3 regions of the Lysinibacillus sp. K60 genome follow, and region 1 is predicted to be linked to each of the others. Evidence: riboswitches for the same ligand, from Rfam matches in the RefSeq annotation. Region 1 holds a riboswitch; each other region holds the start of a gene.

Region 1 (11,151 bases):
AAAAAGCATTAGCACAGGCGCAAGAAGAACGCATTTATGGAAAAAAGCCCAAGAAACAAAAGCCTCTTGTACGCTGGATCGTGTGGGGTATGGCACTGGTGCTGTTTTTCAATACATTTGCCCTCATTTTTCAAATCTACTCCATACCTGCACTTGAATTTATCAAGGTTTCAACGCGGCTCTCTGCACAAGAAGATATACAAACCTATAAAAAGGCAGTCGTTGAAATTTCAACAGGCTCCAGTAAAGGCACTGGTTTTGCCATCTCACCAGATGGTCTGATTGTCACTAACGCCCATGTTGTCGAACATGCCACAACATTATCAGTCGTCTTTCCTGATGAGGGATTGATGGAGGCGACACTAATCGAGAGCTATCCAGCCGTAGATTTAGCCTTTGTACAGGTGCAAGCTGAGCAACTTCCCTATCTACCTCTTGCAGAAGATCCACCTTACACTGTTAATGAACATGTCTATTTTATTGGAAATCCACTTGCTTTCACCGGTATCGCTAATGAAGGAAGATTGCTAGAAGCCATTCAATTAGAAGATTGGCAGGAACCAGTTAGGATACTAAAAGCTCCTGTTTATCGTGGCAATAGTGGTAGCCCTGTAATCGATCAACATGGGGAGGTCATTGGGGTTATCTTTGCCACGATGAAATATGAGCCCATTGGACGTGTTGGCCTGTTTGTACCTGTACAACAACTCCGAAATTTATTAGAAGAGCAATAAAAAATGAACCTGCTTATGACAGGTTCATTTTTTTAGATGCTTTAGGTTTACATAATATTATTATTTATCTTTACTTTCTTGCTTGACGAACTGAGCAATTGGCGATTTTACAGGAATTTTACTGACAACCTCATCACTCACTTCTGCAACCTTTTGTAGCACATGTAAAAGCTTGTCATCCCCTGTCCAATGCTTTTCCACTACATCTGGACCCAACTTATTAATAATGGTATTTACCACAAAAGTTGCTAGTACAACATCATCTAAATAGCCACCAAAGCCTAGCAGTCCTTCTGGCATTAAATCCATCGGTAATACAAAATACGCAATGGATGCCCCAATTAATGCACGACTCTTTTTATCTACACCTGCATCGGTTACAGTTTTAATTAATAAATGAAATAAATCAGGCACAAACATTAAATACGGAGTAAACTTGTTACTTTTTCCTTTTTTCGACCCAAGAAAAGCTACTAATTTTGTACGTAGTTTCTGATAAAAATCTTGTTGCTCCTGTTCATCAGGCAATTTTTCTTCATTATTCACATTCATCTGCCTCCTTCTTTACAAGCATGCGCTATTTTGGCGGGGCTACCCTCCATTTTATGGGGTTATCCGCTACTTTTGTGCAGCTATCCATCAGTTTCACATGGCTATCCGCTACTTTTATAGTGCTATCCTTTACTTTTGCATGGTTATCCACCACTACTATATATTTAACCTAAAATAGAATTTGTAATCCTTAAACTTGCAAATGATACAAAAAAGACATCCTATTTGCATAGGATGTCTTGGGTTTAACGAAAGTGATTTTAATTACTGAGAATTAAAGTTTAGTTACGTTAGCAGCTTGTGGTCCGCGGTTGCCATCTACAACTTCGAATTCCACTTTTTGACCTTCGTCAAGAGTTTTGAAACCTTCGCCTTGGATAGCTGAGAAGTGTACGAATACGTCGTTTTCACCTTCAACTTCGATGAATCCAAAACCTTTTTCTGAGTTAAACCATTTTACTGTACCTTGTTTCATTTAAGAAAACCTCCAAAAAATAAAAGTGAACAATATGTAATTTCTTCAGCGATTGAAAAAAATTCACATATTACAAAGAGTACCGAACTAACGCGATCACTTTTTGTAATATGTGAATTCATGTTTCCGGTGAAGCAATTAAATTGTTAAGTTAAGTATAACTGCCATCCATAATTTTGTCAAATAAAGAAAAAATCTTTTTTACTTTTTTTCAAAATTTTTTTACTTCTCTTCTATTTTACAAGCAATTATTCCATGATATACTTGTGCATCATCATCGCAAGCCTCACAATAAAAGCTTTCATCCTCAGACCAAAAAGCCCAATACTGCTCCTCTTTCGTTGCCTCATTATCATAAGAGGAACGAAAATGCGCTAATCTTTGCTGTAATGCACGTTCAAAGAGCTCCTTCGTGTCAAATGTATCTTCGGTTTGAATATAAGCTTCCCAGCCTTCAAATTTCCACCAAGGCTCATAGTCCGCTTTCATGTAAATAATTGTATACATATTTGCCCATTCCTTGCTGTCATAAGATAGTTTCATTTTAGCAAACACAACTGAAATGTCTATTAAAACCACCTGAATTATGCTATTATTACCTTATTATACATACTTTTTGGAGGTATTTTTATGTTTTCAAGTATTCGACCTAAAGCAGAGCTAGAAGAACTACTAAAACGTGGTACAGATTTACATGCAACAGGCCGATTTTACCAAACACTGGCATTCAATCATTTCAATTCACAAGATGAGGAGCACTTAAAGGCACTTTATCAAAAGCTCAAAGATATTACCCCTTCCATGAATGCCATTTTTCACCATTATTTAAGCGAGATATCCCCTACCTCTCAATTAATCATTAGTGAAGAAAATATTAATCAATACTTAACACAGTTTTTCTTAGCAACTCGTGATGATCATTATGTAGATGAAACTGTCAAATTTTTCAATCTATTCCGTAAGCATCAATATGAGCCTGGTAAATTAATTGTTGTCTTCAACCAATTTGCCTTCTATATTACTACATATATTTTACACAATTTTGGTATCAAACCAAATAAAGCATTTCAATATATGAAATCATTCCAATCCGCTGTCAATGTCGATCAAGAATTATTAGTGGAAGTGTTAACAGAACGCATTATTGAAAATGTGGTAGGAGAAGTATCCTCTTTAATGGATGTCAATGCCAAAATTATGTACATGAAGGATTTAGTTTTTAGCCTAGATAAGCAAAATGAAGAAATTCAATCCTCTACTGCTGCAACAGAACAGATTGCTGCTTCTATCAATGAGGTTGCACGCATGTCTTCTCATATATCAGAGAAAACAACTGAATCTGTTGACCATGCTACAAAAGGTAAAAACGCTATTGAGCATGCTCTATCGGAGATTTTTAAAACAGAAGAGACATTTACATCCATTGTTGACTCATTTTCAGAATTACAAAAACGGGTAAATGATATTGAGCAGGTTGTCACATTAATCAATCAAATCGCCGATCAAACGAATCTACTCGCACTTAATGCCTCCATTGAAGCAGCGCGTGCAGGTGAACATGGGAAGGGCTTTGCGGTCGTTGCACAGGAAGTACGAAAGCTTGCTGAAAACACGGTAGCTGCGCTAAGTGAAGTATCTGCAAATGTTCATCATTTAAAGAGTTATTCTAATGATGTTTCTAACTCGATTACAGATACGACAGCTATTATTAAAGAAGCAACCGTTGAAGCAAAGGATTCGTTACCATTATTAAATGCCATTGTTCAAGCGATTGAGGGTATTAATTTAGATGTGACAAATACGGCTGCCATTTCCCAGGAACAAGCAGCTGCGATTGATGAAGTTTCAGCAAGAATGATCGAAATTTCAAGCTTGCAGGAAGATATTCGTGATTATAGTCATAATACATCCAGCGATATTCATTTATTAGGAAAAGAAATTAACCGTTTCCGTAATGATCTTATTGCTAACAATAATGTACAGCTTTCATCTATTGCCCTACTACAATTATCGAAAGCGGATCATATTTTATGGAAATGGCGCATTTATAACATGTTCCTTGGCCTAGAAAACGTTGATCCAAGCGATGTTTCTTCTCACAGAGACTGTCGACTTGGCAAATGGTACACTGCGCCTCGTACAGTCGAACGTTTCGGTCATTTACAGGACTATCATGAATTAGATGGCTATCATTTACGCGTCCATGAATCAGCGAAGCTTGCGGCTGAAGCCCATAAAGCGGGTCATATCGAGCAAGCTGATGTTCATCTAAAAGAGGTCGATGAGGCATCAAAGCATGTACTTTATCACATTAATAACTTAATTGCCTATTTAGAAAAAGAACGTGTCATGCAATAAAAGGAGAGGTTCGCCCCTCTCCTCTATTAAGTAGGAGGTATTCCCTTGAACAAACGAGCAAGTATAAAATTTTTTGGTGATGTATACGGCACAGGCTACCGATTCTTCATCAAGCAAAAAGCTATTGAATTAGGGTTAAAAGGATACTGTCGATTGAATGACGCAGAGCAAATTGAAGTGGAAGTGGAGGGCTCAGAAAAGGCACTCAATGAATTTCTCCTTTTTGTCCAAAAAGGTGTGAGTCCCCAAGCCGATTCCAATTCATTTTCTTTAGAATTATACGATGATTTAAAAGGCTATATACGTATGGAGTCAGACATTGTTTAATGTCTGACTTTTTTGTAGTGTTGTTTTAGAGAGGGGTTTAACAATTTTTAATTAACACGGCGTTTTGTTACATAGGAAGTATGATAAAATTATCAAAAAATATATCGGAGTGATAATAATGAAATTTACTTGTCCTTGTTGCGGCTATAAGACATTGAGCGGAAAACCACCAGGTACATATGAGATATGTGAAATTTGTTTTTGGGAAGATGACAGCGTTCAATTTTATGATAATGACTTTGTAGGTGGTGCTAATACACCATCCTTAAGGCAAGCACAGAAAAATTTCATTATATTTGGTGCGTGCGAAGAACGATGTATTGCGTTTGTAAGAAAACCAAACGAAAAAGACGAAAAAAATTCAAATTGGAAGCCGTTTGTCTAGAGATTAGTCAACACTGGGAAATGATTACTTCTCTCCTTTTTATTGAAATCAAAAAAAGTCATGCTCTTAAGAACATGACTTATCATCATTTTTTGATTTTTATCTTTTGAATGGCAGCCACTAATATTGATTCATCAGTGATTTTCACATATTGATTTTTAGATTCCTTCATATATCCTTCTTTGTTTAAATAGGCTTTTAATTTTGATTTTTTCTCAAAGACTTTTTCTTTCACTTTCTGTTCACTTACTGGTTCATCGATATTTTTTGTAATAGACACCAGAAAAATTTTTGTCATCATATATCCCCCTTTGTTTCAGTTACGAATTCACTTGGAAAAAGTTTCATACAAGACTCATTCATTTTGGATGAAGATGCTCTTCTTAGAGAATAAACGGCTCCTTTTCGAGTTAGAGCCGCTCATGGAACTCACTTATCCGCTCGCTCTGAGGCAGAAGCCGCTCTTGAAATCAAATTACGCTCCTCTATTCAGAGACCGAATTGCAAAAAATCGCTCATTCCGATGTCAAAATGGCTCCTTAGGAGAACTAAACCGACTTATTCATGGAAACAACTCACTTATTCTATGTATTATCATTGAGAAAGTTCACAAATAGCAGTAAAATTTATGTAGGGGATTAATTTTCAATGAAACTTTATGTCGATTATTTCGTATAAGAAGATAGACATATTGAAAAGCAAGGAGGATGAAACAATGCTTAGTGTCGGACAGTTTTTCTCTAGACATAGTGCCAGCTTTCTTATTTCGCTCACAACTGTTTCTATCGCAGCCATTGCGGCAAATCCTGGATTCTTCCTTGGTGGTTTACTGTTTGCGGGTTCCTATGCGACGAGTACAGCGTTGCTGAAACATAGACAAAAAAAGAAAGTCATGCAAATAGCAGGCATCACAAAAGAAGAGTTCAAACACATTGAATCACAAGTATTAACAGCCAATAAGCATATTCAAACATTGAGTCAAAACTATTTACGTGTACGTTCTGTTTCTGCTTTTAAACAACTACTTGAAATGACGCGTATCTCCAAAAATATCGTCAAAATCGTCAAGACAGACCCACGTAAATTTTATAATGTGGAACCATTTTTCTATGCACACTTACCTTCTGCTGTGGAATTAACGGATAAATATACGATGCTTTCCAAGCAGCCTGTGAAGGATAAGGAAATTCAATTAACTTTATCCAAAACACGCGAAACCTTAACTGATTTGAATGACACAATTCAAATTGATTTAAAGGATGCGCTTGCAAATGATATCGATCATCTGCAAATGGAGATTGAATTCGCAAATCGTTCCAATCTTAGACGTAGAGAACAATTGGACTGGCGAGGCGATGATAAATGACAGCAAACGAACACGCTTTTCAACTAAATACCATACCAGGGCTTTCTCCACTAGTCCAATCCTATTTAGAAACAACTCCACAAAACGAGGCGATAGCGACTTATGAAACGCTATCGCCTCTTGCACAAAGTCGTGCATTATTGTATGCCAGTCAAATCGATTTGGCTGATTTTGAATCATTGCTGTCCCTTGGGCAAGATTCACAGCGAGCTCTGTCTCAATTTGCCGACCGTATGCTTGCTCAAGTAAAGCAAAAAGATGTCACTAAAATTGGTCAAATGCTGGATTCTTTAATGCAGACGTTAGATCGAGTAGATCCGACTGCTTTGGAACCTAAGAAGCAAACCTTTTTCAAAAAAATCTTTGGCAAAACCGAGCCTAATGTGAAGCAAACACTCACAGAATTTGAGCGTATTAGTATACAGGTGGAACGTATTGGTGTACAACTGGAGCGTGCACAGCTCCAGCTGATCAAAGATGTCGAAAACTTAGAGGCGCTTTATGCCCATAATCGAGGATTTTTTGAGGAATTGGCAACAGCCATTGCCGCAGGACAAATGAAAAAGCAGCAAGCCATTGAGGTAGAACTACCTGCACAAATAACGAGTGTCCAAGCAACCAAACAGCCACTTGCAATTCAGCAATTAAATGACTTTGCTGCTCAAATCGAAAGACTGGATCAACGTATTTATGATTTACAAGTATCACAGCAAGTCGCCCTGCAAACAGCTCCTCAAATCCGTATGATTCAACAGGCCAATCAAACCTTAGCTGAAAAAATTGAGTTTTCTATCGTTACCTTGATTCCGCTCTGGAAAAACCAACTGGCGATGATGTTGTCGATGCATATGGATCATCATTATGCACGTTTAGAGGAGCGATTATCAAGGGCTCATGATCGCTTCTCAAGTCCCACGTTTGAACAGCAAGTTTCGAAGTTTAAAGAAACACAGCAAGAACTGCAAACAGCAATTAAAGATGTTTTTGCCCTGCATACCGCAACTGAACAAGAGAAACAGCAGCTACAGGATGTGGCGGGTGCTAGCAGCTATCAGCGAGATTAACAAAAAAATGGGTGGCTCAGCAAATGTTCTGAACCACCCTGTTTGTTTTTATTCAAAATATTCTTTATAGTAGCCACCGACATTACCTGTGTTGTCGATGATAAAAATGAACTCTTCTGTTTCATTTTTCACTTCATACTCTTTCCCTACAGTTAATACGTTTGATACTAAGTATTTCGATGCATTTGTATGTTTGCAAGTAACCGTTCGTAATGTTGGCGCATCTTTCCATTTTAAATGTAACATATTCTCTCTACCTCTCTTTACTAGCAAAAGCTAATGTCTATTGTTTATTTTATAATATTTTTGGTCTTTTGTGGAGAAAAAAGAAATACTATACCTATTCTATCCAAAAAAATGAATATTTGAGGTGTTATGATGAGTTTTGGTGGAGTACCGCAATGGTTTTTTATCATTGCTGTAGCATTCGCAATCTGCTTTGTACTTTATGCAGAATGGAATTCTAGAAAATAAGTGAGTCCAACAGGTTGGACTCACTTTTTTGTGCTTATTTTAATGTACGCTTTAAAAATTCCTTCGTACGTTCATGTTGTGGATTGACTAATACTTGTGCTGGAGGGCCCTCCTCCACAATTACACCCTTATCCATAAAGACAACACGATCTGCTACTTCTTTGGCAAATTCCATCTCATGTGTCACAATGAGCATCGTATTGCCCTCGTTTGCTAGCTGACGCATTACCTTTAACACCTCACCCACCATTTCTGGGTCTAATGCGGATGTTGGCTCATCGAATAGCATAACATCAGGATTCATTGATAAGGCACGAGCGATGGCCACGCGCTGCTTTTGTCCGCCTGAGAGTTGACGAGGCTTGGCATTCACATATTGATCCATGCCAACGATTTTCAAGTATTTAAGCGCCGTTTCTTCTGCTTCTTTTTTCGAACGTTTTAACACTTTGATTTGGCCCACTGTGCAATTACTTATGACATTGTGGTTGTTAAATAAATTGAACTGCTGGAACACCATGCCTAAATGTGTACGATATTCTTGAATATTGTGCTTTTCATCTAGGATGTCTTCCCCTTTATAAATAATTTGACCGCCACTTGGCGTTTCTAATAAATTTATGCAACGAAGCAATGTGGATTTACCAGAGCCAGAGGAGCCAATTAAACAAACTACCTCTCCTTTTTCCACTTGGAAATTCACATCTTTTAACACTTGGTTACGTCCAAATGATTTACTTAAATGTTCGATTTTAATGACTGCCATTTGTGCGTCCCCCTATACAGCTTCTTTTTGTTCTTTTTGATAGGCATCAGGACCATCTAGACGTTTTTCAACATAAAGAAGGATGCGAGATGCGGTAAATGTCATGATGAAATAAAGAACACATGCAACGAAGAATGATTCGAAATAACGGAAGTTGTTACCCGAAATTGATTTTGTTTGGAAGAATAATTCCGTTACTCCAATGACATTTAATACGGCTGTATCTTTAATATTCATGATTAATTGGTTACCTGTTGCTGGTAAAACATTACGCGCTACTTGTGGTAAAACTACATGAAGCATAATTTGGAAGTGATTCATGCCAATTGCTGATGCTGCCTCGTATTGACCATTATCAATAGATACAATACCGCCACGAACAATTTCTGCCATATAGGCCCCTGTATTGAGGGAAACGACTAAAATACCTGCTGTAATAAAGTGCATATCGATACCGAATGCGATATCTAATCCGTAGTAGACAACCATAGCTTGTACAATCATTGGTGTACCACGGAAAAATTCAACATAGCATGTTAGTATAAAATTAATGAGCTTTAAGCTATAAAATTTCACACCTTTTTTACGAACTGGAATCGTATGCATAATTCCGATGAAAAATCCGATAAATGCACCAATAATTGTACTAATACTCGAAATCAGTAACGTATAATACGCACCTCGTAAAAACATTTGCCAGTTGTTTTCAATAATTGAAAGTATCCATTCAAGACTCATGATGTTCCTCCTAACAATGTCATCTTGCTCGTTTATTTCTTTTGTGTCCTAGCTCTTTCTACTATTCTATGATTTGTCACGCTAGGACATTATCATTATGTAGAGAGGTTCTCATTTTGATAATGATGAAATGATCATGCACGGACTAATTGCTAGTCCGTGCCCTATCATTATTGTGCTGCGGGCTGTTGAGAAATAGCTTCTTCCATAATGGCTTGACGATCATCTTCTGAAATGCCTTTTAGGATTTCATTGATTTTTTCACGATTTGCGTCATCTTTACGTAAGCCTACAGCAATTGAAGTATTTGATAGGTCTGTATCAAAGCCTTCTTCAAATGCTACATATGTGAATTTATCGTTGGCTGCAGAAGCGGAAATGCCCTCTGGACGTTCAGCTACATAGCCATCAATTTTACCTGCTTCTAGTGCCACACGCATTGCTGGGAAGCTCTCCATTGCCGTTTGCTTTTCTACGCCTTTAATTTGATCGATAACTGTGTAGTTTGATGTATTTAATTGTGATGTAATTTTAGCACCTGAGAAGTCTTGAATCGATTTTGCGCCTTCATATTTGCTACCTTTTTTAATAACCATAACAAAATCAGAAGTATAATAGTTTTCTGTAAAATCAATTGTTTTCTTACGTTCTTCTGTTGGTGACATACCTGCAATAATTGCATCAATTTTGTTCGATTGTAGCGCTGGAACTAATCCGTCCCACTCCATTTTAACAATGACTAACTCTTTGCCTAAACCTTCAGCGATTTTCTTTGCCATTTGTACATCATAGCCACCTGCATATTCTGCATTATCCGCAATTTTCACTGCGCCATTCGCATCGTCTTGCTGTGTCCAGTTGAACGGTGGGTAGCCAGCCTCCATGCCAATTCGGAATTCACCGCCGCCTTCTTCTTTGTCAGTTCCAGCATCACTTGAACCGCCCTCTTTTTTGTCGCTTGTGCCACATGCAGCTAGCACAATTGCCGTCATGATAGAGATCATTACTAACAACCATTTTCTTTTCATGAAAAACTCCCCTTTTCTGTAAAAAAATAAGACAACTGTACTAAAAAAGACCTAAGTTTATTGAACTTAGGTCTTACCTTTTATGACAGTTGCCCAAATCCTCACTATAATTTCCATGTTTCCGAGATAGCACAACCTAGTAAATCTGGAAATCCATTTACTAGGACAGTCCTGCACTTATTCACTGCAGACCCAGTATAAAAGTACGAGCTCCTTTTATACTTCGGCGATATTTCCTTCTTCATTGCGTCTTCGCTTGCTTTTACTCAACAATGAACTAATAAATACCGCGCCTCTACCTCACTGGTAACAATTCGTGAGGTTTGTTTATTTAATTGATATTTTGATACTACTATAAAACTAATATGTTCGTCAAGACGATTTTAACATTTTTCTGACTAATGACAATATTAGGATATTATGCGTTCTGCTTCCACTTTAAATCGTTGAACTTTTGTTGATATTTCTGAAAATTACAACAAATATTTATTATAGAGTATGTTCTCTATGTGAGAAAAGTCGCGTTTTTTCTTTCTTTGCTCCTCTAAACGATATAACATTCGTACTCATTCAAGCATAGAATCGGTCAATTCCTTTTATCATACAAAAAACCCTGCTGAACATTGTTCGCAGGGTTTAATGGCATTATGAATTTAATAATAAATCTTCAGGATTTTCGATTAATTCTTTAACTGTTTTTAAGAATCCTACAGAATCTTTACCATCGATGATACGGTGGTCGTATGAAAGTGCTACATACATCATTGGACGGATTTGAACTTCACCATTTACTGCAACTGGACGGTTTACAATTGAGTGCATACCTAAAATACCAGCTTGCGTACCGTTCATAATTGGTGTTGACATTAATGAACCGAATACAC
Region 2 (11,151 bases), on a different contig from region 1:
ATGACCAAAGCAAACGATCTGTGCACCTACTTCTTTAGCCCGATAGGATAATGATAAGATGGAATTTTTCACATTGAATAAATGACCGTGTGTCACAAAAATCTTTACATCATGGACAGTGAAAATTTCTTCTTCAGGGAAAGCTTTCTCACGATCACAGTTTCCACGTACTTTTTTCAATCCTTCTAATGCCTCATGTGAATAGGGGAGTTCACTATCTCCACAATGAACCACAATATCTATTTCAGGATAAAAACCTTTAACCTTTTCGATGACATGGCTATCGCCATGTGTATCGCTCATAACAAGCATTTTCATGGATATCACCTCTTATTTGATAAGATTCGGTAATTGCTCCTTTAACTTGCGAATTGCATTGCCTCGGTGAGAAATAGAACCCTTTTCCTCTGGTGAAAGCTCAGCCATCATTCGATCTAAGCTTGGCACGAAAAAGATTGGATCATAGCCAAAGCCGTTCGTTCCACGCTTTTCATGGGCAATGACGCCTTCACATGTACCAAATACCGTTGTTGTTGCGAATTCAGGTCCTGCAATTGCAATACAGCAGCAAAAACGTGCTGTACGTTTGTCATCTTCCACACCTTGTAAATTTTCTAACAGTTTAATCATGTTTGCTTCATCGTCATGGTCACCAGCATAGCGAGCGGAGTACACACCTGGCTCACCATTTAATGCATCTACTGCTAAGCCACTGTCATCTGCAATAACAATGGTACCAAGCTCCTTCGCCAATGCTTCTGCTTTTAAGATGGCATTTTCTTCGAATGTTGTTCCTGTTTCTTCTATTTCCATATCTGGTGCTACTTCAAACATTGTTACGACCTCATAACCAAGTGGTCCAAACAATGCTTCAAAATCTTTTGCTTTTCCTTTATTTTTTGTGGCGATGACTACTTGTTTCATATTATTGATTCCCTCCAACCCTGTGTGCCAGTTCACCAAGCGTTATTTTTTGAAGCTCAACTAATTGTTGTATGCCTTTTTCACCTAATGCTAACAATTCATTTAGTTCTTCACGAGAAAAGGTAGCTTCCTCACCAGTACCCTGTAATTCAACAAATCGTCCTGCGCCTGTCATCACAATATTCATATCAACAGCTGCAGCCACATCTTCTACATAATTTAAATCAAGAATAGCACCTTGTTCTTCGACGATCCCAACACTTGTTGCTGCCAAAAAGTCTGTTACTGGGAATTTTTCAAATGGCTTTTCTTCAGCAAATTTAGCAATGGCCTGTGTCATGGCAACAAATGCTCCCGTAATGGATGCTGTACGAGTACCGCCATCTGCTTGAATGACATCACAGTCAATCCATACAGTACGTTCGCCTAGCGCCTCTAAATCGACTACAGCACGCAATGCACGCCCAATCAAACGCTGAATCTCCATTGTACGACCATTGACTTTCCCACGAGAGGATTCACGTGGTGTACGTTGAGCGGTTGCACGGGGCAACATGGAATACTCGGCAGTGATCCACCCTTTCCCTTGCCCACGTAAAAAACCAGGTACCTTGTCTTCAATCGTTGCGGTGCAAATTACTTTTGTATTACCTACTTGAATTAATACGGAGCCTTCAGGGTGTAATAGATACTCACTATCTAATTTCACAGGTCGTAGCCCATCTGCATTTCTACCATCAAATCTTGTCATATATTTCGTTCCTCCTAAAAACTTTCGCGCCCTCATCTTATCATAATTTATGCCATCAAAAAAGTCCTCGGTGGCTTATGTACAATGCCGAAAACGGCAAAAATCAGCCTAGCCTGTTGCTAAGCTGATTTTTTACTTTAATGTGATACGTTTTATGTCGAGAGTACCTTGCTCTAACCAATTCTCAGCAATCGAACGGAAAATTGGAACAGAACCAGTTGCAAAAAATCTATGAGCAGGCACCGCATTTGCATTTGCTAAAGTGCCATTATACGCTAACATTTCCTGTACATCCTTTGCTGTTTCCTCCGCAGAAGATAAAACATTCACATCTTCTCCGACAACAGCTTCAATTTGTTTTTGTAAAATAGGATAATGTGTACACCCTAAAATAACCGTATCAAATTGTCGATTTTTCAACGGCTTTAAGCCTTCTGCTATTAAATTATTTGCAAAGTCACCTTTATATTCGCCACTTTCTACAAGTGGTACGAATGTGGGACAAGCTAGTGGAATAATATGTGTCGACGTATTGAGTGACAATAAGGCTTCTTCATACGCCCCACTTTTAATTGTTCCTTCTGTTGCAAGCACAACGACTTCATGTCGCTTCGTTTTTTTTACAGCTGCACGTGCGCCAGCATTGATAACACCTAGTACTGGAAAAGGCATATTTCTTTGTAAACTTTCGAGTGCTACTGCAGTCGCTGTATTACAAGCTATAACGAGCATCTTAACATTCATTTTTTCGAGTGCTTTTGCCATTTGCCAAGTAAAATTCCGTACTTCCTGACGACTTCTTGGACCATACGGACACCTTGCTGTATCGCCAATATAATAAATCGTTTCGTTTGGCAATCGCTTCATGATTTCTTTTGCTACGGTTAAACCGCCTACTCCTGAGTCAATAACGCCTATCGGGGCATTCATACTTTCCGCCTCAATCCTGTTTCATGTGTACATGTAGTTTTTCTAAGTAGCTTGATAATTGCGCGACTTCTTGTTCATTAAAACCAACAAGCATCTCTTGCAAATATTGCTGTCTTTTTTCAATAACTTCTTGAATGATACGTTCGCCCTTTTCGAGAAGATGAACGACAACAACACGGCGATCATTTTCATCACGCACACGCTTGACTAATTCATTTTTCTCCATTCGGTCCACTAAATCTGTTGTTGTGCTAAAAGCTAAATATAAACGGTTTGATAATTCGCCAATTGTAATATCACCAAGCTCTTCTAACCACTGTAATGCAACAAATTGTGGCGGCGTAATCGCATAATCGGAAACAATTTCTCTTCCCTTTTGCTTCACGATGGCCGCTATATAGCGTAATTCCTTTTCAACCGTTGCAACGGTTTCAGGTGAGTGCTTTGTTACTTCATCCGACATATAACTATTTCACTCCTAAAAATACGTTGAATAGTTCTATTTTGTCGTTTTTTTCACGAAATAGCAAGTGTCCATTAGTCTAATTTAAATTCTTCCAAGCGTAACAGCTCAATTAACGCCTGAGATCGATTCGTTACACCTAGCTTTTGAATTGTATTGGAAATGTGATTTCGCACTGTTTTTTCACTAATACCAAGCTGCTCTGCAATATCTCTCGTTGTTTTTTCAGCTAATAAAAGCGCAAATATTTCACGTTCTCGGTTTGTTAAAAGAGAACGATGATGAGAGCCATTCATTCAGTTACACCCTCCTCCCCCGCACGTATTGTAACTTATGTTAAGGGGCAGGAAGCGGTGACGGCTATTTGCATGATTATTCCATGTTTCCTTAAAAATTTCGAAAATTACATTGTTACATTCATAAATTTTACGTAAAAAGTAAAACCTACTATTTCAATGAATTTACATATACTTATATGTTGAACTAGTGAGGCAGAATGGCCAACTGAATGAATTTCGTTTTTTCTTCCTCTGAAATCGGCACACTTTTACCTGTACGAGGATCCATTTGCACAATTGTTCCACGACCAGTGAAACAGATTTCGTCCTTTTGATTTTTTGCTAGATAGTGAATGTCCATCGATGAATTCCCAACTTGCGCAATTTTTGTATAGATTCGTAGTACGTCATCAAAGAAAACCTGCTTTACATAATCACATTGTAAATCGGCTACAATTGGTATAGATTTCACATTCTCTTCTCCAACTGAGGGCATTGAAATTCCTAAATGTCGGAAGTAATCAATTCTTGCTTGCTCAAAATATGTAAAGCTAATCGTATTGTTCATATGACCATACATGTCTGTTTCTGAAAATCGAACTCGTACCTCACTAAAAAATGAAAAACCCTTTTCCCACTCTTGAAAATTATCGATATAATTTGCCTTCATGATATACCATCCCCTGTCATGTAATTGCCCGTCTTTTATCAATCGACGGCAAACAAAATGAATACTTATTCATTATAAAAGAAAATGCTATATTATCATAGAAAAAACGCGAATAAACAACTTGATAAATTTCATTTCTATAACTATAAAAAACTCCCTCACACGAAGTGTAAGGGAGTTCCGCTTGTCCGATATTAGTCTACGTAGTGGTCAGAACCGAAGAAGTTACGGAACATTTGCACTGTAGTTGCACGGTTTAATGAAGCGATGGATGTTGTTAAAGGAATACCTTTTGGACATGCAGCAACACAGTTTTGAGAGTTACCACAGTTCGCAAGGCCACCGTCACCCATAATCGCATTTAAACGTTCATCTTTAATCATAGCACCAGTTGGGTGAGTGTTGAAAAGACGTACTTGTGATAATGGAGCTGGTCCAATGAATGAAGCCTTTTCAGACACGTTTGGACATGCTTCCATACATACACCACAAGTCATACATTTAGATAGTTCATAAGCCCACTGACGTTTACCTTCTGGCATACGTGGACCTTCACCTAAATCATACGTACCATCGATTGGTACCCATGCTTTAACTTTTTTAAGAGCGTTGAACATACGTTCACGGTCAACTTGTAAGTCACGAATAACAGGGAATGTTTTCATTGGCTCCAATTTAATCGGCTCTGTCAATTGGTCTACTAGTGTAGAACATGATTGACGTGGACGGCCATTGATCACCATTGAACATGCACCACAAACTTCTTCTAAACAGTTCATATCCCATGATACTGGTGATGTGTTTACACCATCTTCAGTAACAGGATTTTTTTGAATTTCCATTAAAATTGAAATTACGTTCATACCATGACGGTAAGGCACTTGGAATTTTTGCCAGTAGCTATTGCCGCCCTGTGTATCTTGACGTAAGATTTCCACTTTGACCATTCTTCCAGTATTAGCTGCGATTTGCATAACTTTTAGTCTCCTTTCGCAGAGTAGTCGCGTTTACGTGGTGGGATTAATGAAACGTCGACTTCTTGGTACGTGATGATTGGATTACCAGTAGCTGGGTCAAACTTCGCCATTGTTGTTTTTAAGAAGTTCTCGTCATCACGGTTAGGGAAATCTGGTTTATAGTGTGCACCACGAGATTCATTACGTAATAGTGCACCTTTTGTCATTACTTTTGCAAGCACTAACATATTTTTAAGCTGACGCGTAAAGTGAGCGCCTTGATTGCTCCATTTTTGCGTATCATTGATGTTTATGTTATTCCAGCGCTCAGTAAGCTCATCAAGTTTTTTCAATGTATCTTCAAGCTGATCATTGTAACGTACTACAGTCATTGTAGCAGTCATCATTTCACCAAGCTCTTTATGCAGTAAGTAAGCGTTTTCTGTGCCTTCCATTTTCATGATAGCATCCCATTTCGCTTGTTCCTCTTTTACACGAGCATCGTAAATCTCTTGTGGAAGATCTTCAGCATGCTTTTTAAGGTGTTTTACATAGTCTACTGCGTTTGGTCCTGCAACCATACCACCGTAGATAGCAGATAATAATGAGTTTGCACCAAGACGGTTTGCACCATGTTGAGAGTAATCACATTCACCTGCTGCAAATAGACCAGGAATTTCAGTCATTTGATTGTAGTCAACCCATAATCCACCCATTGAATAGTGAACTGCTGGGAAAATTTTCATTGGTAATTTACGTGGGTCATCCCCTACGAATTTTTCGTAGATTTCGATGATACCACCAAGTTTAACGTCCAATTCATGTGGATCTTTATGTGAAAGATCTAGGTATACCATGTTTTCGCCATTGATACCAAGTTTTTGGTTTACACAAACGTCGAAAATTTCACGTGTTGCAATATCACGTGGTACTAAGTTACCATAAGCTGGGTATTTTTCTTCTAAGAAGTACCAAGGTTTACCGTCTTTATAAGTCCAAATACGACCACCTTCACCACGAGCTGATTCTGACATTAGACGGTTTTTGTCATCTCCAGGAATCGCTGTTGGGTGAATTTGAATGAATTCACCATTCGCATATGAAGCACCTTGTTGATAAACGATAGAAGCAGCAGAACCTGTGTTAATAACAGAGTTTGTTGTTTTACCGAAGATAATACCAGGGCCACCAGTCGCCATAATAACAGCGTCTGCACGGAATGATTTAATTTCTTCTGTACGCATATCTTGCGCTACGATACCACGACAAACGCCGTCTTCATCGATAATAACACCAAGGAATTCCCAGTGTTCATATTTATTTACTAAACCAGCTACTTCATGAGAACGAACTTGCTCATCTAGCGCATATAGTAATTGTTGACCAGTTGTTGCACCAGAGAAAGCTGTACGGTGCATTAAAGTACCACCAAAACGACGGAAATCTAAAAGTCCTTCTGGTGTACGGTTGAACATAACACCCATACGGTCCATTAAGTGAATAATGCCAGGTGCTGCATCACACATACCTTTAACAGGTGGTTGGTTCGCTAGGAAGTCCCCACCATATACTGTATCATCAAAGTGGATCCATGGAGAATCCCCTTCACCTTTAGTATTTACCGCACCATTAATTCCGCCTTGCGCACAAACAGAGTGTGAGCGTTTTACAGGAACTAATGAGAATAAATCAACTTCAGTACCAACTTCAGCTGCTTTAATCGTTGCCATCAGACCGGCAAGACCACCGCCGACAACAATTATTTTGCTTTTCGCCATGATTATTTCTCACTCCTCTTAAAAAATTGCAATGATTGCATGTGCTCTATCGTAGCTTCTATGGAATTATACGAAAGCTAAAATAGCAGCCACACCAACTACACTTAGAATTACGAAAAGAATGTTTGTTACGTAAGTAGCGATCTTTTGAGACTGAGGAGATTGTGTAATACCCCAGCTTACTAGGAATGCCCATAAACCGTTAGATAAGTGGAAAGTTGCTGATAAAATACCAACAATGTAGAATCCAAGCATGAATGGATTAGCAACAATATTCGCCATCATGTCGTAATCAACGTGTGTGCCAAGTGCTTTTTGAATACGAGTTTGGAAAATATGCCATGCAATGAATATCACTAAGAATACACCAGTAAAACGTTGTAAAGAGAACATCCAGTTACGGTACGTGCTGAAACGTCCTGTGTTTGGTGTAGCAGTGAATGCAATGTAGACACCATAGAATGCGTGGAACATTAATGGAATATAGATGACAATCCATTCAACTAGGATAAGGAATGGAATCTTTTCCATTACTGCGGTAGCATCGTTGTAACTTTCTGCCCCGCCTGTTGCTGTAAAGTTAATGAACAGGTGCATCGTTAAAAACAGACCTACTGGAATGATCCCAAGTAGAGAATGTAAGCGACGCCATAAAAACTCTCGATCTTTCGACAAGACTGTTACCCCCCTTAGTACTTAAAATAGCACAACAAAAGAAGTCATCATTTTGTAAATGATACTTCATTGACTGTGTATTTCATCATGGTACAATATTATGACATGTTTATTGTACTCTCAAGAGCTACGAGCGTCAAGGCAACTCGGAGTTTTTCATAGAGCTTATTAAAGAACTAATCTAGTACATGATGCGTCGTTTTTTCTCGAAAAATCTATCATTACTTTATTACCGTTAAATTTTAAGAAAATTCTAAGAAAGAAGGATAACAATGTTAAACACTCCATCTCCTACAATCTCATCATTTGGCTATGAGATCATTCGTGATCATATTCTATCTTCTATACTCGGTAAACATGAAGATGACGTCCTTTATTGGGCAGGTAAAGAGCTTGCTCGCAAGTTCCCATGTAAAAGTCAAGATGAACTTATCGCATTTTTCGCAGATGCCTGCTGGGGTACATTAGAACTCATAAAGGAATCAAAAGATGGACGTATTTTCCAGTTGACAAATGACCCTGAAATTCTGCAAATAAAGCAGCGTAGCTTTAAACTTGAAGCAGGATTTATAGCAGAGCAAATTCAACTAGCTAAAGGCTACCTGACAGAATGCTATAGTGAAAAACGGGAAAAGCAACAATACGTCATGTTTACAGTCAAATGGGACGTTAAAGAACGTATTATGAATACCATTCCCTCAGAATAATTAAAAAGGATTGTCTCCCATTAAAGAATGGGATGACAATCCTTCTTTTTTCTTCCTTTTATTTCGGTCAATTACATAAAATGCTGTTTCTTCTATTATTATATGTAAAGTGCTTGCTCTAAATTAAACTCATCATGGAGAGCATTAGCTGCTTGGATCATATCATCCTGTGGTACAACAACGGACACTTTTATTTCAGAAGTACTAACCATTTTTACAGGGATATTTTCGCGACGTAACCGATCAAACATACGAGCGGCAACGCCTGGATTGGAAGCCATGCCTGAACCAATAATAGAAACTTTTGCTAGTCCAATTTCGAAGTCAGCAAAACTAAATCCGAGTGATAATTTACTATCCTCTAAAACACGTAATGCTTCCGCAAATTCCTCTTTTAAAATGGAAAACGATACAGTTGGCTTCAACCCATCAATAATGGCTTGGACAATAATATCAACATTAATACGGTTCTCTGCAAGCACCATAAATATATCTGCTAATGAAGCATTGGAAAAAGCATCATACCCTACTGTTAAACGAATAATATCTGATTCAAATGCAACACCACGAACGACTGAATTTTTTTCCATTTCCACTTCCTCCTTCAATAAAGTGCCTACTGATTCTATTAAACTGGAGCGTATAATAACAGGCATTTGAAATTTTTTCGCTAACTCCACCGCACGAGGATGTATGATATGAGACCCTAAATTAGATAACTCCAACATTTCATCATAGGAAATTTCCTGTAGCTTTTGGGCATTTGTAACATATCGTGGATCTGCTGTATAAACACCATCCACATTTGTATACATATCTACTCTCTCCGCTTCCAATGCTATGGCAAGTGCAACAGCAGCTGTTTCAGCTCCACCTTTCCCAAGCATGGTGATATTGTGCTCTTCGTCAATCCCTTGTTCTCCAGCAATAACCACAATTTGTCCCTGTGCAAAGTGTTCTTCCATTCGATTAATATCTATATAGTCGATACGAGCATGCCGATACATACCATCCGTATGTATACCAGCTTGCCATCCCGTTAGAGACACAGCCTCATAGCCTGCTTCCTGCAAAGCGATGGCAAATAAAGCACTAGATAATTGAGAGCCAGTTGACAACACTGCATCTAATTCTCTTCTCGACACATCGTCAGTTAGTTGGTGTACCATCATTTTCATCTCTTTCACAGTGTGTCCCATTGCTGCAACGACCACTACTACATCCAATCCTTTGTCCTTTTCAGCAATCGCTTTCCTAGCAGCCTCTTGGATTTGTTCAGTAGAAGCTAATGCAGCTCCTCCAAACTTCATCACGATTTTAGCCATTTCTTTCGTTCTCCCTTCCAGTTCATGTATTTCACCAAATTATGGGGGGTAAAACAGTTTCTAGAAAACTAAAAGGCAGCCTTCACATAACGTGAAAGCTGCCTATAACATGTACAATAATCGTAACTTGCGCATGTGTGATAGCTCTCCGAAACGTTTAGAATCGACAGTCTTACATTTCTTAAATGCAAAACCAGTACAGCAATGGAACAACAATACTGTACTTCGGCAAGCTCCCCTTTCACACAATATCTCTGGACTTGTCCATCCTCCATCGTGTTACTCTTGAATCTTGCACCTCTATCATCACTTTAAAGTGAATGTATTCAATTCATTAAGCCTTAGCGTAAACAAACTAGTTACACAGTTGGCTCTCCATAACATTGAAAACAATGTTATTTATAACCATAGCACATGCCTATTCCTTTGACAATGATTGGTGCTGAAAATAGCTAAAAATTTGGCTTGCTAAATTAGCAGGCATCCCAGCCTCCTGTAATGCTAGCTCGCTCGCCTCTCGAATTTTTTTGACTGAACCAAAATGTTTAAGCAGCTGTTGCTTTCGTTTTGGTCCTACCCCTTCAATATGATCTAATACAGATTGAATGGCATGCTTCTCATGCTGTTGACGCAAGAAGGTAATAGCAAAGCGATGGACTTCGTCTTGAATTCGTTGTAATAAATAAAAGCCATCACTTGTACGTTTTAAGCTAATCACTTCTGGTGGATCACCAAACAATAGCTGAGATGTATTATGCTTATCATCCTTGGCTAAACCAGCAATCGGTATAACAAGACCAAGCTCATCTTCTAGTACTTCACGGGCTACTTCCATTTGTCCCTTACCACCATCAATTAAGACTAGATCTGGTAATGGTAGTCCTTCCTTTAAAACACGTATATAACGACGACGTATAACCTCTTGCATTGCACCGTAATCATCATGCTTGGCTGCTGTACGCGTTTTATATTTTCGGTACTCCTTTTTTGCAGGCTTCCCATCAATGAAAACAACCATAGCAGACACTGCATCCGTTCCATGCATATGACTATTATCAAAAGCTTCAATTCGTAAAGGTACACTAATACCCATTGCTTCACCAAGTGCCTCACAAGCACCAATCGTACGTTCTTCCTGACGCTCTATTAGCTGGAATTTAGCTGCCACAGCAATTTCAGCATTTTTGGTAGCTAATTCAACCAATTCCTTCTTTTGACCTCTTTTCGGTGTGAGCACTTTAATTTCTAATAATTCTGTTAAGATAGCTGCATCAATGGCTTGTGGAATAAAAATTTCTTTTGGCTTAATATGCTCTGGCTTTTCATAAAAGCGCCCAACAAATGTTAAAAATTCTTCCTCTGCATCTTGATAGATGGGGAAAATTGAGACATCACGCTCAATCAGCTTTCCTTGGCGCACAAAGAAAACCTGAACACACATCCATCCTTTTTCAACAGCATAGCCAAATACATCTCGATTTGTTGTATCACTTGAAACTATTTTTTGTTTCTGCATAACCGTATCAATATGGGCAATTTGGTCTCGGAATTCCTTCGCTCGTTCAAATTCCAGGTTTTCTGCAGCTACTAGCATTTTAACTTCAAGCTCTTTTTTGACTGCCTCCACACCACCATTTAAAAACTTCGTCATATCCTCAATCATTTCTTGATAAACCTGACCATCAATTTCCTTC
Region 3 (11,151 bases), on a different contig from region 1:
ATGCAGGTGAATATCACCCAACAACAGAGGAGCTAGTTTTTGGCGCACGGGTGGCATGGCGAAATAGCAATAAGTGTATTGGACGTCTGTTTTGGCAGTCACTGCATGTAGTAGATGCACGTGATGTTTTAGATGAAAAGGCTATTTTTCAAAAATTACTAGAACATATTGATTATGCGACAAATCATGGGAAAATCCGTCCAACTATAACAGTGTTTGCTTCAGATAGAGTACGGATTTGGAATCATCAACTAATTCGTTATGCAGGCTATGAAACAGAGGCAGGCATTATTGGAGATTCGCAGTCCATTAAATTTACAAAAGTGTGTGAGTCGTTAGGATGGAAAGGTAAAGGAACTGATTTTGATGTACTACCAATCGTTATACAGGTGGATGATCGTGCTCCTCAAATGTTTGTAATTCCTGAAGAAAATGTAGTAGAGGTTTCAATCCGCCATCCAGAGTCAATCGATGTGGAGAAATTAGGAATGAAGTGGTATGCTGTACCTATTATTTCGAGTATGCGTTTTCAAATGGCTGGAATTGATTTTCAAGCAGCTCCATTTAACGGCTGGTATATGGGAACAGAGATTGGTGCACGAAATTTAGCAGATCATGATCGTTATAATATGTTACCTGCAATTGCAGAGATTTTTAATCTTGATACAACCAAACAAGCGTCTCTTTGGCGTGATCGTGCTTTAGTAGAACTTAATATTGCTGTTCTTCACTCATTTAAAGAAGAGGGTGTGAGCATTGTTGATCATCATACAGCAGCTCAGCAGTTTAGATTGTTTGAGGAGGCTGAAAAATCAACAGGAAGAGAAGTTACTGGCAACTGGACATGGTTAATCCCACCAATTTCCCCTGCCACAACTCACATATTCCATAAACCCTATGTAAATATATATCATACACCAAATTATTTTTATCAAAAACCATGCTATTAGTGTAAAGGAATTGTTTACTTTCAACACTTTTGATGAGAGAGGGCTTACTATGTTAGATCAGCAAATTCCCAATATCCCGTGGAGACAATTGACGACACCTTATGGTAGAGGTACAGCCATTCCTAAGCTGATAGAACAGGAGCAATACACACAACTAGCTGAATTAATCGAACATCAAGGTACACTGTGGCAGGTGACACCATGGGTTTTGCTTGTCCTGTTAAAAAAGCTTACTAGTAAAAAATTAGAGGTTGTCTCCTTACAAGAAATACAATTATATTTAGCTGTGGCACATGCTATTACGAAAGATTATCTCGACCCAGTCAATACTGTTAAAAATATGCAGGAGCTATTAGACGTCAACTATTTATGGATAGAAAATGAGGACAATGATGAGCAGGAGTGGGAGGAAGAAACGCCAAAGGGCTATGGAAAGCAAGCTTTTGTAGGCTATTACTATTATAGTTATTTGCTTTTACAAGAGGCTGTTCCTATTTTTTCTACTATAACAGCTCGTAATAATGAAGCATCAGAATGCCTTGCTGAATTGCTAACATTAATCCAGCAACTCGACAATTAAGTAATGTGTAAACACTATATAGAAATAAAGCAGATGGAGGAAGCTGAACCACCTGCTTTATTTAATTTTAATGCACATATTCATTCTTAGAAGCTCTCATTGAGCAAAAGAAGAGTAAAATTGCCACAACGACAAAGAGCCATCCCGCAATATTCCAACCACCAAATAAATCATGCAAGTAGCCAAAAAGAATAGGACCAATTGCGGCAAATAAATAACCCAAAGATTGTGCAAAGCCTGATAAATCTGCTGCTTCAAATGCAGTACGAGTACGGAGAGTGAAGAACATCATTGCTAGGGCGAATGAAGAACCACCTGCTAACCCTAGAAGAACCATCCACAGGACCCCAAGACTTGTCCATTCCATGACAACTCCAACAAAGCCTACTAAATAGAAGGATGTAAACATCAATACAAGTGGGCGTTGAGAAGTCATTTTACCTGCAATAATAGGCACTGCCAAAGCCATTGGTACTTGTGAGAATTGCATGATTGAAAACATCCAGCCAGCTTTATCAGGCGCTAAACCTTGAGCAATATAGATCTCAGGTATCCACGCTGCTGTTGTATAGAATAATAAAGACTGTAAACCCATTGCCCCTGTGACAGCCCAAGTAACAGGTGATTTCCATAAAGGTGTACTGGTCTTTTTAGATGTAGTAACTGGTTCTGGGTAATTTGACTTTAGTTGAGGTATCCAAATTAGGATTGTAATTAGAACGAGTATGAGTGCAATGGAAAGCGCACCTTGCCAGCCTAACGATGAATTAGCTATCGGATAGCTAATACCAGCTCCAAGGCCAGCAGTAAAATTCATGGACATGGTGAAAAAGGCCATTAATAAACCCACATGATATGGAAATTTCAATTTTAATAATCCTGGAATTAGTACATTTCCAAAAGAAATGGCTACGCCAATTAACACAGTACCCAATAGAAGTAATTCTGTCGTACCAAGTGAACGTAGGACAATTCCTAAGGCCAAGAGAAAAGTTGATAAAAATAATGTTAGCTCAAGCCCTAGTTTGCGTGCTACAACTGGTGCAAATGGAGATATAATAGCAAAAGCCAGCAATGGAATTGTTGTTAGAAAGCCAGCCACTACATTAGATATTCCAAGATCTTCACGGATAAAGGATATAATTGGACCAACAACAGTTAGTGGCATTCGTAATGTAGAGGCTATAAAGATAACGCCAAAGACTAAAAGTAAGGTTGTTCCTTTCCAGCTAATTTTTTTACTTGGATAACTAGTGGTATGATCATTTGTAGTCAAAATAAATCCCCCCTAATAATAACCATTCTAATTGAACTACTATAACACTTTATCACACTATTAAAAATAGTAGAAGATTCATAAAATACGGAACATTTCTTGCGGTATTGAAATGTCTATGGTCTTATGTTAGTATAATAAACATCATAAATTTAATAATTATATGCCTCATGTTTGTATTGAGGTAGAGGTCGCGATATTTATAAGTATGCTAATTGAAATGACAAGCATTGATGAGATTAGCTGAAAGGAAATATTGCCGAAGTGTGAGGGGACTTGAAAACCTCATGCTGGGGCTGTCTCCGAAAGGAACAGAACTGTCACGTTTGTACAACGTGTTGAGCTATCATGTAGGAAAAACTGAGGATTAACGTAGCCATCACAGTGTATATGTGATGGCATTTTTTTGCCTCATAAATAGGAAGGAAGCTATATCGTGAGTGAAATAAAAGTAAATCAGCTCGGACATAAAGCGCCGAAGCTGAAAAAAGAATTAAAAAGCCGTCATATTACAATGATTTCTTTAGGCGGTACAATTGGTACGGGGCTATTTTTAGCCAGTGGAGGTGCTATTGCTCAGGCAGGGCCTGGGGGAGCATTGCTTGCCTATGCTTTAATCGGTATTATGGTGTATTTTTTAATGACAAGCTTAGGGGAAATGGCTGCCTATATGCCATCATCAGGTTCATTTAGTACGTATGCAACCAAATTTGTAGATCCCGCTTTGGGCTTTGCATTAGGCTGGAACTACTGGTATAACTGGGCAATCACCATTGCTGCCGAAATTGCTGCTGTGTCATTAATTATGAAATATTGGTTCCCAGATAGCTCATCAGCACTTTGGACAGTATTATTTATTGCTGTTGTATTGACGTTTAATTTACTATCCGTAAAAAGTTATGGTGAAAGTGAATATTGGTTTGCCATGATTAAAGTAGCAACGGTTATTGTTTTTATTATCATTAGCTTACTAATGATTTTTGGTATTTTAGGTGGGCAGGCTCCTGTAGGTTTTACTAATTTCTTTGTTAGTGATGGGCCATTCCATGGTGGCTTCCTTGCTACATTTGGTATTTTCCTAGCTGCAGGATTTTCATTCCAAGGGACAGAATTACTAGGAATTACAGCTGGTGAAACAGATAATCCTGGTAAAAATATTCCGAAGGCTGTTAAATCTGTATTTTGGCGTATTCTTTTGTTTTATATTTTAGCGATTGGTGCAATCGGGATGTTGATTCCATTTACAGACGAACGTTTGTTATCAGAAGATATCGCAGTATCACCCTTTACACTAGTGTTTGACCGTCTAGGTATTGCCTTTGCTGCTTCTTTAATGAATGCCATTATTTTAACGGCTATGCTGTCAGCAGGAAATTCAGGACTATATGCATCTTCTCGTATGCTATGGCAATTAGCAGTGGATGGACATGCACCTAAATTTTTTGCAAAGCTAAGTCGTAGAGGTATTCCGATTTATGCACTTATGGCAACATTAGCTGTAGGCTGTTTAGCATTTTTGGCATCCTTCTTTGGCGATGGAGTGGTTTATATCTGGCTATTAAATGCTTCTGGAATGTCTGGCTTTATTGCATGGCTAGGTATTGCGTTTAGTCATTATCGTTTCCGCCGAGCGTTTGATGCACAGGGCTTAGATCCAAGATTATTACCTTATAAAGCCAAATTATATCCGTTTGGACCACTATTTGCTTTTACAGTTTGTATGATTGTAGTCATTGGACAAAATTACACAGCCTTTACAGGCGATAAGATTGATTGGTACGGTATCCTTGTTTCGTATATTGGGATTCCATTATTTTTAGCATTATGGTTGGGCTATAAAATAAAGCACAAAACAAAAATGCTTCCACTTAAAGATTGTGATTTAAAAGTTGAAGATTAAATAATAGAGCTGTTCTGTAAACCTAAGAGCGATGGTTTATGGGGCAGTTCTTTTTTCAACACTCATAAACAAAATCTCTCTAATCAAACATCATAAATATGGTAATGTAATATACATATGGAAATTGGGTTTTGATAGGAGAGGTGCATGATAGTGCAAAAACATATCTTACTGGTAGAAGACGATGAAGCCATTCGTGAAATGGTTGATAATTACTTAACGATGGAAGGTTTCAATGTCACAACAGCGACTAATGGCGAAGAGGCATTACATAATTGTTTGCAAAATACCTTTGATTTGGTCATCTTAGATATTATGATTCCTAAATTAAATGGTTTGGAAGTATTAAAGATTATTAGAGAGCAGGCAGCACTTCCTATCATTATTATGTCTGCAAAAGACAGTGATGTTGATAAAGCATTGGGCTTAGGATTGGGGGCAGATGATTATATTGCTAAACCTTTTTCTATGCTGGAGTTTTCAGCACGTGTAAAGGCTGTTATCAGAAGAGCTACGAAATACTCTAGTCAAGCTGAACAAAAGCAAGAGGTCCTCGAAATTGATAATTTAAAGATAGATATCGTTAATTTCTCAATAACAAAGAGCGGACAAGAGATAAAGCTGACATCAAAGGAATTTTCCATTTTAAAATTGTTTGTGACAAATCGTCACAGGGTTTTTACCAAAGAGCAAATTTATCAGATGATATGGAAAGATGCCTATTACGGAGATGAAAATATTATAAATGTACATATTAGAAGACTACGTGAAAAAATAGAAGATGATCCATCAAATCCTCAGTATATTAAAACTCTATGGGGAATCGGCTATAAGTTTGAGGGATAAAAATATGATGATATTTCTATTAATAATAATTGTATTGCTAATCGGGGTCCTAATTTTTCAATGGAAAGTCAAGAGGGAACAAGAACGCGCTATCCAATACATTCATAGTAAACTACACGTAATTGTGAATGAACAGACGTATGAAAAGATTCTAGTAACAACTACAAATTCAGAAATTCAACAGTTACTTATTAAACTGAATACGTTGCTAGATCAACATCAAAAAATCCAGGCTACACATCGAAAAATGGAAAATTCCATGAAAAAGATGTTGGCCAATATTTCGCATGATCTTAAAACACCTTTAACCGTTGTACTTGGCTATATTGAAATGCTTCAACTTCAAAATGCGATGAGTGACGAAGAACGCCAACGATTACTTACAGGTGTACATGCTAAAACATTAGAAGTGTTAAAAATTATCCATACATTTTTTGACTTGGCGAAATTAGAGGCTGGAGATACAGATTACCCAATCACTAAAATCAATGTCAGTGAAATATGCCGTAAAAATATTTTGTCTTTTTACGATCTGGTTACTTCAATGGGATTAGATATTAATATTGATATTCCTGCAAGCCCCATGTATGCCCTTGGTAATGAAGAAGCATTAAATAGGGTTCTAAACAATCTACTGTCTAATGCTATTGCATATGGAGCAGATGGCAATGTAATTGGAATTACCGTAAGACATGAAGAAGCCAATATTGGTATTGATGTGTGGGATTGTGGCAAGGGTATTGATGAATATCATATCGATAGCGTATTTGAAAGGATGTATACACTTGAGGATTCTCGAAATAAATCTTTTCAAGGCAGTGGTTTGGGACTAACGATTACAAAGCGGCTAGTAGAAATAATGAATGGCTCCATCCGGTTATCGAGTATTCCTAATGAAAAAACTACTTTTACCATTTCGCTAAAACGAATGATGTATTGAATCCAGTTGTGCTTGTAGAGCTTTAATGCTTTGCAGGCTTTTTTACTTAAGAAATTTGTAAGAATGCAGTAATAAAATAGAGAGTTTCATTTTTTATAATGAAGCTAGTCACAATTGAGGGAGCGAATTACATGACATACATTGTAAAAACAAATCAGCTTACGAAAGTGTACGATGGAAAGGAAGTTGTTTCTGCTGTCAATATGAACGTTAAGAAGGGAGAGATTTATGGATTTTTAGGTCCCAATGGTGCAGGTAAAACCACTGTTATGAAGATGCTAACTAATCTAACGAAGCCTACAAGTGGAGATGTAGAAATATTAGGGGAGAAATTGACCGACAAATCCTATGAAATACTAAAAAGAATGGGGACAATTATTGAATATCCTATTTTTTATGAAAAATTAACGGCTAGTGAGACCCTAGAATTACATTGTGAATACATGGGTTATTATGATAAGAAAGAAATTGCACATGTTCTTAACTTAGTAAAGTTAACGAATACAGAGAATAAGCAGGTTAAAGATTTTTCTCTAGGGATGAAGCAGAGATTAGGCATTGCAAGGGCCATTATTACAAAGCCAGAGTTACTTATATTAGACGAACCAATTAATGGATTGGACCCAGTAGGAATAAAGGAGTTAAGAGAGCTTTTCAAGATGCTTTGTAAGGAGTACGGCATAACCATTATTATCTCAAGTCATATTTTGGCTGAAATAGAACAATTGGTCGATACAATAGGTGTTATTAAGAATGGAAGGCTCATCACTGAGGTAGCAATGGATACTATTAATCGTGATCAGGTCAATTATACCGAAGTGATCGTAAGTGATGGGAAAAAGGCAGCGTTTATTATTGAAAACGAATTAAACATTACTAATTTTAAGCTGATGGATGATAACTCTATACGTATATACGACTCAACTGTATCCCAACAAAGCCTATCAAGAGCATTAATTGAACATGACGTTGAGATTGAAGAGATTAGTAAAAAAACAAGTTCATTAGAGGATTATTTCTTAAAGCTAATCAATGGAGGCGTTGTTCATGCTTAATTTAATGCGTTTAGAAATGAAAAAGTTCCATTTAGGATCATATGTTAGAGGAGCTATCATTGCTAATTTAGTCATTCTCGGGTTTCTGTTTATGATTTTATTTATTTCTAAAGTAGAAGGAGATCCAGGGCTTGAAAATTACAAGGTTGCTTTAAGTGTCATTGATTCATTTGTAAGAGCAGTTTTTATTATTTTTGCTTCTACGTTAATAGCTAAGTTAATCATCGGAGAATATAAATTTAAAACCATTACATTAGCCTTTATGTATCCGATAAGTAGAAAGAAATTAATGGTCGCAAAGCTTGCTATTGTCATGCTATTTACTTTCAGTATGATCATTATCTCCAATGCTCTTATTACAGCCATTTTTTGTGTCGTAAGCGATCGATATGAATTAATTCCAGATGTACTATCAAGTTCTTTAATTATTCAGCATATACCTTCTGTATTGATGAATGCGATAGCTGCCTCAGGCATAGCTTTAATCCCATTGTATTTTGGGATGAGAAAATACTCTATACCGACAACTATCATTTCATCTATTATAATTGTGTCTGTCACTTCGTCAAATTCAGGTAACTTTACTTTAAACGATATAATTATTATTCCAATTACTTTAGCAATCGTGGGACTGGGTATTGCTTATTTAGCCATTAGAAATATCGAAAAGGTGGATGTTTAATCAAAAAGATACCAGGTGCTCATTCCTAGAGTACCTGGCTTTTTGTTATCCAAAAATTGTTTCCCACAGTAAGTAAATGTTTAACGTAACAACAATGACTACGACAAACCAACCTAAAACAGTTGTAATACGGTGATTAACTAGGCTTCCCATGATGTCTCGTTTACTTGTAAACATAACAAGAGGGACAAGTGCAAAGGAAATACCAAATGATAAAACAACCTGACTAAGAACCAAAGCATAGGTAGCATTCACACCAGAGGCAATGATTGCAAGTGGTGGCACCATGGTAATCGCTCTACGTAAATAAAGAGGTATTTTTCTTTGAATGAAGCCCTGCATCACTACGTCACCGGCTAAAGTCCCTACAGAGGAACTAGCAAGCCCTGCAATAAGTAAACCAAGACCAAAGGAAATGGCAGCCAGTGGGCCGAGCGCATCTTTTAAGCCATTATAGGCAACATCTAAATCTTCAACTACAACGCCTTGGGTATGGAATACTGCTGCGGCAATTATGAGCATACTCATATTGATGGCACCAGCAATAATCATAGCGATGATAATATCGATAAATTCAAAACGGAAAATACGTTTTTTTTCTGCCTCATTCCGACCAATAATACGACTTTGTGTTAAAGAGGAATGTAAGTAAATAGCATGAGGCATAACGGTTGCACCTAAAATACCTGTTGCTAATAATAGTGAATCTACACCTTCAAAGTGTGGCGTGAACATGCCGATCGCTACATCGCCCCATGCTGGCTGCGCTAAAAATGTTTGAAAGGCAAATGCCAATACAACAATTAAAACCATGCCAGAAATACCTGCTTCAAAGGCTCTAAATCCTCTTCTTTGCAGCTCTAAAATAGCAAATGAACCCACTGCTGTAATTAATGCGGCGGGAAGCATTGGGATATTGAAAAGTAAATAAAGCCCTAATGCTGCTCCGATAAATTCCGCGAGGTCAGTGGCAATGATGACCAATTCTGCCTGTATCCACAAAAAGATAGAAGTTTTTTTAGAAAAATGCTCGCGTGCGACTTCAGGTAAATTTTTTCCTGTCGCAATCCCAAGCTTGGCAGACAGAGACTGAATTAACACAGCCATTAAATTAGAAAAGGCTATAACCCAAAGTAGCAGGTAGCCGTATTGAGAGCCTGCTGTAATATTTGTAGCAAAATTACCAGGATCGATATAGGCGACTGCTGCAATGAAAGCAGGTCCTAAAAATGGTAAAAATCTTCGCCAACCTCTTATATCTCCATCTAAAACCGCCTCTGCTGACGATTTTGTGACTCGTTTGTAAACCATATTGTTCCCTCGTTTCAAAAAGTATCATCAATGAAATAAAGTTTCCTATAGGAAAATAAGATATTAGTATTCTAACGCTAGGAATAAAAAAAGTGAAGTGGTTTGCTTTATCCTTCTATAAGTATGTGCCATTCTCATCATTTTCTAATTAGACTTTCACCACTTGTATCGTATACGATGAAAAGAAAAGGCGAAGGACGGATTCGACATGACACATCGAATTTTAATTATAGAAGATGAAGAAAATATTGCGAGAGTGCTACAACTGGAGCTTCAATTTGAAGGATATGAGGCAGCAATGGCCCATACCGGAACAGAAGGCTTACTACAATACCGTGAGCAGCAATGGGATTTAATTTTACTTGATATCATGCTACCTGAGATGAGCGGTATTGATGTGCTAAAGCGTATTCGTGCAACAGAATCTCAAACACCTGTTATCATGCTAACTGCCAAAAGCGAGGTAGAGGATAAGGTAAAGGGCTTGGATTTAGGAGCCAATGATTATGTGACAAAGCCTTTTGAAATTGAGGAGCTACTGGCACGAATTCGCAATGCATTACGGTTTTCGCAGAAGGTAAGCCCAAAGCAAGTTGCACTTTCATTTGGCCATTTATCGATAAACGAGCAAACAAGGGAAGTTGTATATTTTGATAAGGAAATTCAGCTGACACCTCGTGAGTATGATTTGTTGTTCTATTTACTAAAGCATCCTAAACAAGTACTGACAAGGGAGCAAATATTAGAGGCTGTGTGGGGCTATGATTATTATGGGGATACAAATGTTGTGGATGTTTATATACGTTATGTACGACAAAAGCTTGAGGCTGCTAATCCAACACCTCTTATCCAGACAATTCGAGGTGTTGGATATGTGCTAAAGGAACATAGTTATGAGACTTAAAACAAAAATCCATCTACTAACAACATTGCTTATGCTAGTTATAGTAGTGGCAACAAATAGTGGAATTTATTTGTTATATGAGAAATTTGCCTATGATACGGAATATAATCAGCTTCAGTCACGGGCAAATGAGTTAAGCTCTACACTGAGTCAGTTAAATGCACAAACCAACCTACAGCAAGTATTAAGAGCCTATATGCCAACAGATGGTGCCGTTTATATTTATGATGGTGAACTTTTGAAAACGAAGGTTCAGGCTACACTTGAAATGCAAGAGGTCCCTTCTATTACCTACACAATGCCTGCCATTTGGATCGACGGAACGGTGGTGGACATAACATTGCAGCAATCTATGGAAGAAGTAGAACGGACATTAGATTTGTTAAAGGTCATCTTAGTTGTTGTATCTGTTGTGGCATCGATTCCTATTTTCCTAGCGAGCTTGGTACTTGGGCGACTTATTTTATTACCGTTAGAACGTTTAAATGAGACCATGCGCAAAAGTGCATCTACTGGGAAATATGAAAAAATAGATACCACAGAAAAAGGTGGGGACGAATTAACAAACATTAACCGCACTTTTAATATGATGATGGAGAAGCTTGAACAACATTATCAGAAGCAACAAGAATTTGTATCAAATGCCTCCCATGAATTAAAAACTCCTATAACTGTCATTGAAAGCTATGCAAAACTACTCCTAAGGA

What was found. Region 1 has a riboswitch for lysine ahead of HCH28_RS16135 (transporter substrate-binding domain-containing protein). Riboswitches for the same ligand answer to the same signal wherever they lie in the genome.
Region 2: linked by a shared signal. The riboswitch ahead of HCH28_RS10800 (aspartate kinase) and the one ahead of HCH28_RS16135 (transporter substrate-binding domain-containing protein) in region 1 are both predicted to bind lysine.
Region 3: linked by a shared signal. The riboswitch ahead of HCH28_RS23540 (amino acid permease) and the one ahead of HCH28_RS16135 (transporter substrate-binding domain-containing protein) in region 1 are both predicted to bind lysine.

Annotation. Positions count from the first base shown of each region.
Region 1 covers NZ_JAASJR010000007.1:122,338-133,488, forward strand. Annotated here, with positions in the region: gene HCH28_RS16070 (S1C family serine protease) at 1-734, shown strand, start outside; gene HCH28_RS16075 (YkvA family protein) at 795-1,286, opposite strand; gene HCH28_RS16080 (cold-shock protein) at 1,561-1,761, opposite strand; gene HCH28_RS16085 (DUF1033 family protein) at 1,984-2,268, opposite strand; gene HCH28_RS16090 (globin-coupled sensor protein) at 2,392-4,119, shown strand; gene HCH28_RS16095 (acylphosphatase) at 4,165-4,446, shown strand; gene HCH28_RS16100 (CPCC family cysteine-rich protein) at 4,565-4,831, shown strand; gene HCH28_RS16105 (hypothetical protein) at 4,917-5,129, opposite strand; gene HCH28_RS16110 (5-bromo-4-chloroindolyl phosphate hydrolysis family protein) at 5,547-6,197, shown strand; gene HCH28_RS16115 (toxic anion resistance protein) at 6,194-7,261, shown strand; gene HCH28_RS16120 (DUF6501 family protein) at 7,310-7,507, opposite strand; gene HCH28_RS16125 (amino acid ABC transporter ATP-binding protein) at 7,770-8,501, opposite strand; gene HCH28_RS16130 (amino acid ABC transporter permease) at 8,514-9,239, opposite strand; gene HCH28_RS16135 (transporter substrate-binding domain-containing protein) at 9,410-10,267, opposite strand; lysine riboswitch at 10,387-10,573, opposite strand; gene odhB (2-oxoglutarate dehydrogenase complex dihydrolipoyllysine-residue succinyltransferase) at 10,913-11,151, opposite strand, start outside.
Region 2 covers NZ_JAASJR010000004.1:83,142-94,292, forward strand. Annotated here, with positions in the region: gene HCH28_RS10745 (metallophosphoesterase) at 1-318, opposite strand, end outside; gene HCH28_RS10750 (XTP/dITP diphosphatase) at 331-924, opposite strand; gene rph (ribonuclease PH) at 926-1,675, opposite strand; gene racE (glutamate racemase) at 1,808-2,605, opposite strand; gene HCH28_RS10765 (MarR family winged helix-turn-helix transcriptional regulator) at 2,616-3,068, opposite strand; gene HCH28_RS10770 (helix-turn-helix domain-containing protein) at 3,143-3,364, opposite strand; gene HCH28_RS10775 (acyl-CoA thioesterase) at 3,552-4,016, opposite strand; gene sdhB (succinate dehydrogenase iron-sulfur subunit) at 4,211-4,990, opposite strand; gene sdhA (succinate dehydrogenase flavoprotein subunit) at 4,996-6,750, opposite strand; gene HCH28_RS10790 (succinate dehydrogenase cytochrome b558 subunit) at 6,817-7,425, opposite strand; gene HCH28_RS10795 (YslB family protein) at 7,698-8,132, shown strand; gene HCH28_RS10800 (aspartate kinase) at 8,231-9,457, opposite strand; lysine riboswitch at 9,591-9,768, opposite strand; gene uvrC (excinuclease ABC subunit UvrC) at 9,876-11,151, opposite strand, start outside.
Region 3 covers NZ_JAASJR010000018.1:2,229-13,379, forward strand. Annotated here, with positions in the region: gene HCH28_RS23525 (nitric oxide synthase oxygenase) at 1-950, shown strand, start outside; gene HCH28_RS23530 (hypothetical protein) at 1,000-1,530, shown strand; gene HCH28_RS23535 (CynX/NimT family MFS transporter) at 1,598-2,806, opposite strand; lysine riboswitch at 2,984-3,160, shown strand; gene HCH28_RS23540 (amino acid permease) at 3,243-4,706, shown strand; gene HCH28_RS23545 (response regulator transcription factor) at 4,860-5,552, shown strand; gene HCH28_RS23550 (sensor histidine kinase) at 5,557-6,492, shown strand; gene HCH28_RS23555 (ABC transporter ATP-binding protein) at 6,624-7,547, shown strand; gene HCH28_RS23560 (ABC transporter permease) at 7,540-8,229, shown strand; gene HCH28_RS23565 (Nramp family divalent metal transporter) at 8,275-9,540, opposite strand; gene HCH28_RS23570 (response regulator transcription factor) at 9,749-10,444, shown strand; gene HCH28_RS23575 (HAMP domain-containing sensor histidine kinase) at 10,434-11,151, shown strand, end outside.